Linked DNA regions of Haloglycomyces albus DSM 45210. The protein of the gene in region 1 interacts with the protein of each later gene in a pairwise test. Links are inferred from orthologs where the notes say so. Each region holds a gene or a part of one and is shown on either strand. Other genes may lie near its edges.

Region 1 (4,430 bases):
TAGGCGGTGAAGTCTCCGTATTCGGTGGGCAGTACGGCCCGTGCTTCACGCGTGACGTTACGCTCTTCGCGACGTCGCCAGGCGATCAGATCGGCGATGGTGATCAATGCCAGGCCGTGTTCGTCGGCGAAAGCCCGCAGGTCGGGTAGGCGTTTCATGGTGCCGTCATCATTGACCAGCTCGCAGATTCCGGCGACCGGTTGTTTGCCCGCCATACGCGTGAGGTCGGCGGCGGCCTCGGTGTGGCCGGGACGTTCGAGGACTCCGTCGGGGCGAGATCGCAGCGGTACGACGTGGCCGGGGCGTGTCAGATCGCTGGGAGTGGTGCTCGGCTTCGCGAGGGTCGCGATGGTGTGTGCTCGGTCGGCGGCGGAGATTCCCGTGGTCACTCCCGACTTGGCGTCCACACTGACGGCGTAGGCGGTGCCGTGTCGATCCTGGTTGTCGACATAGGCGGGGGGCAGCTGCAGCGCGTCGGCCCGCTCGGCCGGTAGCGACACGCAGATGTAGCCGGACGAATAACGGACGGTGAAGGCGAGTAGTTCCGTGTCGGCGTCCTCGGCGGGAAAGATGAGGTCACCTTCATTCTCCCGGTCCTCGTCGTCGGCCACGACGATCGGCCGACCGGCGGCGAGCGCTTCCACGGCCTCTGGGATGGTATTGAGGCGAATGTCGGACATCAGTTGCTCTTTCGTGCTTGCAGGAGCTTTTCAATGTGTTTGGCGGTGAGATCTACTTCGATATGAACGGTGTCGCCGGGGTTCTTCTTCCCCAATGTGGTGGCCGACAGAGTTTCTGGGATGAGGCTCACACTGAAGGTGTGTTCGTCGACCGCTACGACGGTGAGCGAGACGCCGTCGACGGCGATGGAGCCTTTTTCGACGATGTATCTGGTGTATTCACCGGGGAGGTCGAAGGTGACGGTCTCCCAGTTGGCCCCCGGTTCGCGGTGGGTGATCGTGGCGGTGGTGTCGACGTGGCCCTGTACCAGGTGACCGCCGAGGCGAGTGGTGAGTGTGGCGGCCCGTTCGAGGTTGACGGGGGATCCGGCTTCTAGTTTACCGAGGTCGGAACGCTCATAGGTTTCCCGCATGACGTCGGCGTGGAATTCGGCGCCGTTGATTTCGGTGACGGTGAGGCAGATTCCGTTGACGGAAATGGAGTCTCCGATGGAGGCATCGCCGGTGACCAGCGGCCCGTGGACGGTGATGCGCCCTGGCTCGGCTCGGCTGACGACCCCGAGCTCCTCGATGATTCCGGTGAACACTGTTCCCCCTACTTACTTGTCCAGTAGCAGGGCGCGGTGCCGGGCACCGGAATTCAGGGAACAGTCGGGACGGTAACGGGCGTGGCGGCACGGTGGCGCTCGGTGCGCACCGGGCTCTACACCCGTGGTGGTTTTCCTATCGCGTCTGCTCCCATCCGGACTTTCACCGTCGGCTCTGGACTCACCGGTTGCCCCCGGTTCACCAGATCCACCGATTACTGGAGGTAATCGGGTCGCGGGCTTGCGCCGTTTGCGCTCACCGCCGGTTCGGACTTTCACCGACCCCGCTGACGTATAGGTTGTCGTCTGGAATTGTGTCATATGTCCGGACTGTTTGGCTACATTTGTGCGATATAACACCGATCACGAAGGCGGCGAGCAAGGCACTCTAGCGGCTCCAGAACACGGGGCGACCTGGGCGGTGCACCGTATCGGACGGTGCGGTGGAGTAGGCTATGTAGTCGCCTATATGCGACTTTGCCTTCCCTTTCAGGTTGCTGGCTTCGGCGACGGCTTCGTGAGCGTCGGCGAAGTTGCGCTTGGTGGACAGAGCGACTCCGATAGAGAGCGTCGGCAGCGCCGAGCGGGCCGGATTCCCATTGCGGTCGGTGAAGTCGATGTACCCGACTTCCACGTCCTTATCGTCGGCCAAGTCGATGACGTGTTGGCGGAAGTTCCCGATGAGAAATCTGATCGTGGCGTCGATGTCGTCGGGCCGCGCCAGGATCGCGAAGTCGTCTCCACCCACGTGGCCGAGGAATACCGGGGCGGCGCCCGAGTCGGCCGCGGCGCTGTAGGTCGCTTCGGCCAAGGCCCGAATGAATTCGTCTCCGCGCACGAATCCGTATACGTCGTTGACCGCTTTAAAATTATCAATATCAATATAGGCGAGCGCAAAAGGGTAGGCACGCCTGATCCAGGCGGTCACCTCGCGCAGAATGCGGTCGTTGCCGGGCATGCCGGTCAAGGGGGACGCTTCGCGAACCTCCCGATGTCGCCGAATCGCCGACCCGATCCGGGCCGAGACTTCGGCCGGGTCGAACGGTTTGGCCACGACGTCGTCGGCCCCGGTTTTCAGGGCGACGATGGTTTCCGCGGCGGTCAATCTGGCCTGTGTGAAGACGATCGGCAGGGAGGCGGTCGCCGGATCGGCGCGCAGTTGCCCGGTCAAGGCCAGTCCGTCGATGAACGGAATGTCGCGTTCGATGATCAGAATCGACGGGCGTCGCACCGCGATGGACGCCAACGTCTGGTACCCGTCTCTGGCGAGCGCGGTGTCGAACCCGTCGTGGCGCAGGCGTTCAGCCAGGTACTGGGCGACATGGGCATCGGAATCAGCTATGAGCACCAGATCCTCGCCGGGAGTGGGGTCGGCGTTGGGGATGGTATCGCTCACGTGGTCACCGTTCGTTGGTCGCCGGGTTGTCAGTGGACGGTTGACGCGCCGCGTCGGCCTGTTGCCGGAGTCGTCGGGCGGCCGCGGCGGGGTCGGAGGCACCGTAGACGGCGGTACCGGCTACGAAGGCGTCGGCACCGGCCGTAGCGGCCTGTTCGATGGTATCGGCGGAGATTCCTCCGTCAACCTCAATACGGAGATCCAAGTGCCCGCTTTTTGCGTGACGACGTGCGAGCGCGACCTTGTCCAGTAGCTCAGGCATGAATTTCTGCCCGCCGAAACCGGCTTTGATCGTCATGATCAGCAGCGTGTCGAATTCCGGCAGAATGTCGAGGTAGGAATCCACCGGAGTGTCACGGTCGATCGCCAGCCCCGCCTTGGTTCCGGCCGCACGCAGGTTTTTCGCGATGGTCACCGGATCGTCGGTCGCCTCGGCATGGAACGACACGTTATAGGCGCCCAGTTCCGCATAGCCAACGGCCCATTGTGCGGGATCGTCGATCATGAGGTGACAGTCGAGCGGTACGTCGGTACTCGCGCGGAGAGCCTGAACGACCGGAGGCCCCAGCGTCAGGTTGGGCACGAAATGATTGTCCATGACGTCAACATGCAGCCAATCGACCTCTTCGGACACTCGAGCCGCCTCGTCTGCCAAGTGGGCAAAGTCCGCGGCAAGCAAACTGGGGGCAATGACGGTTGACTGTTCTGTATTCCTCACGTCGCTCACCCCTCAAGTGTAATTCAAGGCGTACGGTAACGACACGCCAGTTTGGCCTTACTCGCGCGGTGCGGAAACACGCCTTGACGATGCGGCTCTACCGTCTCATACGCGGCGTAGAAGAGCGAGGAACATGGCGTCCGTACCATGACGATGCGGCCAGAGCTGCCGATACGGCCCCGCGGTCGTATCGGGAATCTCCGACACCAGCGCCGGCGACTCGACCACTTCCACGTGACCTTCGGCCACAACGGAGTCGACGATGTCCTTGGTCTCCGCCCACAACGGCGAGCAGGTCACATAGGCGACCACTCCCCCACGACGGGTAATGCGAACGGCGTTGTGGAGCAGTGCGCGTTGCAGCCTGCTCAACTCAGCGACGTCGACCGGCTGTTTGCGCCAACGTGCCTCCGGGCGGCGACGCAGTGCCCCCAGCCCGGAACAGGGGGCGTCGACGAGCACGCGGTCGGCACCGTCCGCACGTCCCCACCGCCTTCCATCGGCTTCGACAACCTCCACCGGCATATCGGTCGTGTTCTCCCGCACCAGGTCCGCTCGGTGGGCTGCCGGCTCCACGGCCGTCACCCGTGCGGAGCGTTCCCGCGCCAGACTGCCGAGTAGAGCACTTTTACCTCCTGGACCGGCACACAGATCGACCCATGCCGCGTCACTTCCCTCGATCGCGGTGTCGGTAAGGGCCAGGGTCACCGCCTGGCTGCCCTCGTCCTGTACGCCCGCCGCCTTCGCCGCGACCGCCGGGACCCGACCGGGGTCCCCTGCCGAAAGGTACACCGCATAGGGAGACCAGCGTCCGACCTCACCACCGGTTTGGGAGGCCAGATCAGACCGTGTTATCCGCCCTGGCCGGGCGGTGAGATGCACCTGCGGAGCGCTATTGTTCTCCGCCAGAGCGGCCTCCACCTCTGACTCGGGCAGGAGCGACTCGAATTCGGCCACAATCCATTCCGGATGGGATTGATCGAATGCCAGCCGACCTCGCGTCGTCGTCGGGTCAAGGCCGGAGCTTGCCCTTGGTGTGTCCATCAGCT
Region 2 (3,430 bases), 3.1 Mb from region 1 along the record:
ACGCCGCGACGGACGTGCCTGTCGCGCTGTTGTTCCCCCACCTGGACACGAGATTCCACCGGGCGAAACTCATTTTCACCGTCTGCGACAAGGACAACTGGTTCGAATCGGCACGGCGTACTGGGAGGCCCGATGATACGACTTGAGGCCAGCTACAAACTAGCTGGCCTCGTCACTTATTTGTACTCCCGAGCGGATTCGAACCGCCGTTTCCGCCTTGAGAGGGCGGCGTCCTAGGCCCCTAGACGACGGGAGCAAGCCTGTGTTCGCGCTTTCGCCTCGCGAACGACTACTACTCTACCTGATCCACCACGAGCCGTTTTCGCGGACTCCCACTTATGCTGTGGGACACGTTCAGCGCTGCGTGTCCGGGTCTTCCTCCAGCTCACGGAACCACTCCTCGCCGACTCCGTCGCGGTAGTCGACCAGGGTCGCGCTGTACTGTCCCTGCGGGGTCCGAGCGTCCACTCGGGTGATGACACCGATGGCGGTGACGCAGACGTTGAAGTTCTCCACCTCGGAGTCGGTGGCACCCTGGATGTGGATGCAATCGGAACGCTCGCCCGCCAGGGTGACGTCGTCGAATTCCACCTTCGCCTTGTCGTCGGTCGTCGCCGCTTCCAACCAGGTTTGCACGGAACGACCCGTCGGGAGAATATTGTGCAGCTCCACCTTCAGCCACAGCCGCAGCGATTCCGAATTGTCCTCCCGCGTCCAGAGCGAGGCCTGGTCGTCCCGAACGACGGCCGCCCGCCCCATGTCGGGGTCGATCGACACGGTCAATTCGCTGCCGTCCTGGAGACGGTAGGTCGCGGTGTAGGAACCGATCTCGTCGGAATCGAGTCGGGAGGCGATCTCCGACAGAATGACGCGGGATTCGGAGCCGCCCTGATCGGCGCTAAAGAGACATCCGGCCAGTACGAGCGGAGTCGCCAGCCAACAGAGCATGGCGGGGATACGGGTTTTCACGGTCGTTTCTCCAAACCGGGGTGTCGTTCCTGTCGTCAACGTTCCCAAGTGTAAATTCAGCCGCGGGACGGCGATACGGGTGATGCCGGCGTTGGGACGCCTCAATGCGAACCACCTAATTCCGACACCGTCGACCGTCACCGCGTAGGCTTGGAACCGGACTGAGGACCGACCGAATTCGGTGGTCTCGTCCAACCGGGACGCACCGCAGCGCGGCGGAGCTCCACGTTTTCCCGCATACGTCGGGATCGTGGGACGGAACTCATGATTCGCATTCATTCGTCAGTGATACTGACAGCAGATTTAATCAGGAGAAACTGTGGCAGTAATTGAAGACCTTAGGGCGCGCGAAGTTCTCGATTCGCGGGGGAATCCGACCGTTGAGGTGGAAGTTCTGTTGGACGACGACACCCTGCAGCGGGCGGCGGTCCCCTCCGGTGCTTCGACCGGAGCGTTCGAAGCGTTGGAACTGCGTGACAAGGACCCCGAGCGTTACGGCGGTAAAGGCGTGCTCGCGGCGGTGGAGAACATCAACGGTGCCATCCGTGACGAGCTCATCGGACTGGAGTCCACCGAACAACGCCTGATCGACCAGCGTCTGCTGGACCTCGACGGAACTCCCGACAAATCCAACCTGGGCGCCAACGCCATTCTCGGAGTCTCCATGGCCGTGGCACGTTCGTCGGCCGACTCGACGGCACTGCCGCTCTACCGCTACCTCGGTGGCGTCAACGCCTTCGAATTGCCGGTGCCGTGCATGAACATCCTCAACGGCGGTTCGCACGCCGACTCGAACGTCGACATTCAGGAGTTCATGATCGCACCCATCGGTGCCCCCACCTTCGCGGAGGCACTGCGCTGGGGCACTGAGACGTACCACGCCCTCAAAGCGGTCCTCAAGGACAAGGGCCTGGCCACCGGGCTCGGTGACGAGGGCGGTTTCGCCCCCAACCTGGGGTCCAACCGTGAGGCCCTCGACCTGATCGTGCAAGCGATCGAGAAGGCCGGCTACCGGACCGGAACCGACATCGCCTTGGCCATGGACGCGGCCGCGACCGAGTTCTACCGCGACGGCTCCTACGTGTTCGAGGGCCAGAACCGCACCGCTGACGAGATGACCGCCTATTACGAGGAACTTCTGGACGCCTACCCATTCGTGTCCATTGAAGACCCACTGGCGGAAGAGGACTGGGAAGGCTGGGCGCAGCTGACCGGTCGGATCGGCGGTCGGGTGCAGATCGTCGGCGACGACCTCTTCGTCACCAACCCCGAACGCCTGCAGCGTGGAATCCAAGAGAACGCTGCCAACGGTCTGCTGGTGAAGGTCAACCAGATCGGAACCATCACCGAGACCTCCGACGCGGTCACCATGGCGCAGCGCGCCGGCTTCGGATGCATGATGAGCCACCGTTCCGGTGAAACCGAGGACAACACCATCTCCGATCTCGCCGTCGCCTGGGGTACCGGGCAGATCAAGACGGGCGCGCCCGCACGCAGTGAACGAGTGGCCAAGTACAACCAACTTCTCCGCATCGAGGAGGACCTGGACGACGCCGCCCGCTATGCGGGTGCCAAGGCCTTCCCGAAATACCAGGCACAATAGCGTCGTTTTAATCCCGGTTGGACAGTGCCGAAGCAATGTCCAACCGGGACACGCTTTTAGCTCTCGTCGTCTCCTCGGCCGCGTCCCGGGTCCACCGACCGGATTGTGGGGACCCGACTTTGAGGAGGCTTCAACCCGCTCGTAACGAAGCCATTAGACTTCTCAGTGTGAGTTCTCGACGTCCTTCGCGCCCGGGGGCCGGCCGGGGTGGATCCGGTCCCGGCCGCAGCCGCACAGGTAGACAACGCAAGACCACGACCGGAACGGTACCGGCCGTGCAGCGTCGTCGTGTCCGACCGCCGCGTCGGATGTCACGCCGAGCCGCCGTGCTCGCACTCGTGCTGTCCCTCCTCGCGCTCGCCTACGCCTATCCCTTGCGTACCTTCGTGGAACAACGCATTGAGATCAACAACCTGGAACAGGAACGGGCCCGGCAGATCGAATCGATCGCCGACCTGGAGAAGGAACGGGCGAAGTGGAACGACGATGAATACGTCGCCGCCCAAATCCGAGAGCGCCTTGGACTGGTCGAGCCGGGCGAGGAACTCGTCAAGGTCCTAGGGGAAGACGACAACGAGAATTTGCCCGATCCCGATAGTGACACGGGCCCCGAAAAAGAGTGGTTCGACGACCTATTGGATACCTTTGACGACGCCGACTCCAACGAACCTGAGGATGCAGACGATTGACTTCCCCATCGCAACGCTCGCAGCGCGACGATTTCGCGCCCACGGACCCGCAAACGCCGACCGCCGACGATGAAGCCGCGGTCAGCCGTCAGCTCGGCCGCCCCATCCGCAGCGTGAACGCCGTCGCCTGGCGCTGCCCCTGTGGCCAGCCGGCGGTGGTGGAAACCAA

The links.
Region 2: the proteins of rpe (region 1) and eno interact in binary tests that used the Escherichia coli proteins (3 or more experiments, as listed by UniProt). The link is inferred for Haloglycomyces albus DSM 45210 from one-to-one orthologs.

Annotation. Positions count from the first base shown.
Region 1 is NZ_AZUQ01000001.1:3,319,704-3,324,133, forward strand. Bases 1,525-4,430 are described here. They hold rpe (ribulose-phosphate 3-epimerase), read right to left. Parts: upstream 3,382-4,430; coding sequence 2,668-3,381; downstream 1,525-2,667. Other genes in these bases: HALAL_RS0115335 (GGDEF domain-containing response regulator), read right to left, coding at 1,656-2,663; HALAL_RS0115345 (transcription antitermination factor NusB), read right to left, coding at 3,487-4,430. Also shown: HALAL_RS0115325 (bifunctional 3,4-dihydroxy-2-butanone-4-phosphate synthase/GTP cyclohydrolase II), read right to left, coding at 1-680; HALAL_RS0115330 (riboflavin synthase), read right to left, coding at 680-1,267. UniProt on the Escherichia coli protein: Catalyzes the reversible epimerization of D-ribulose 5-phosphate to D-xylulose 5-phosphate.
Region 2 is NZ_AZUQ01000001.1:220,755-224,184, reverse strand. Bases 509-3,430 are described here. They hold eno (phosphopyruvate hydratase), read left to right. Parts: upstream 509-1,288; coding sequence 1,289-2,572; downstream 2,573-3,430. Other genes in these bases: HALAL_RS0101115 (DUF501 domain-containing protein), read left to right, coding at 3,258-3,430; HALAL_RS17925 (FtsB family cell division protein), read left to right, coding at 2,740-3,261; HALAL_RS0101130 (hypothetical protein), read right to left, coding at 509-969. Also shown: HALAL_RS19410 (sulfotransferase), read left to right, coding at 1-146; more of HALAL_RS0101130, read right to left, coding at 355-508. UniProt on the Escherichia coli protein: Catalyzes the reversible conversion of 2-phosphoglycerate (2-PG) into phosphoenolpyruvate (PEP). It is essential for the degradation of carbohydrates via glycolysis.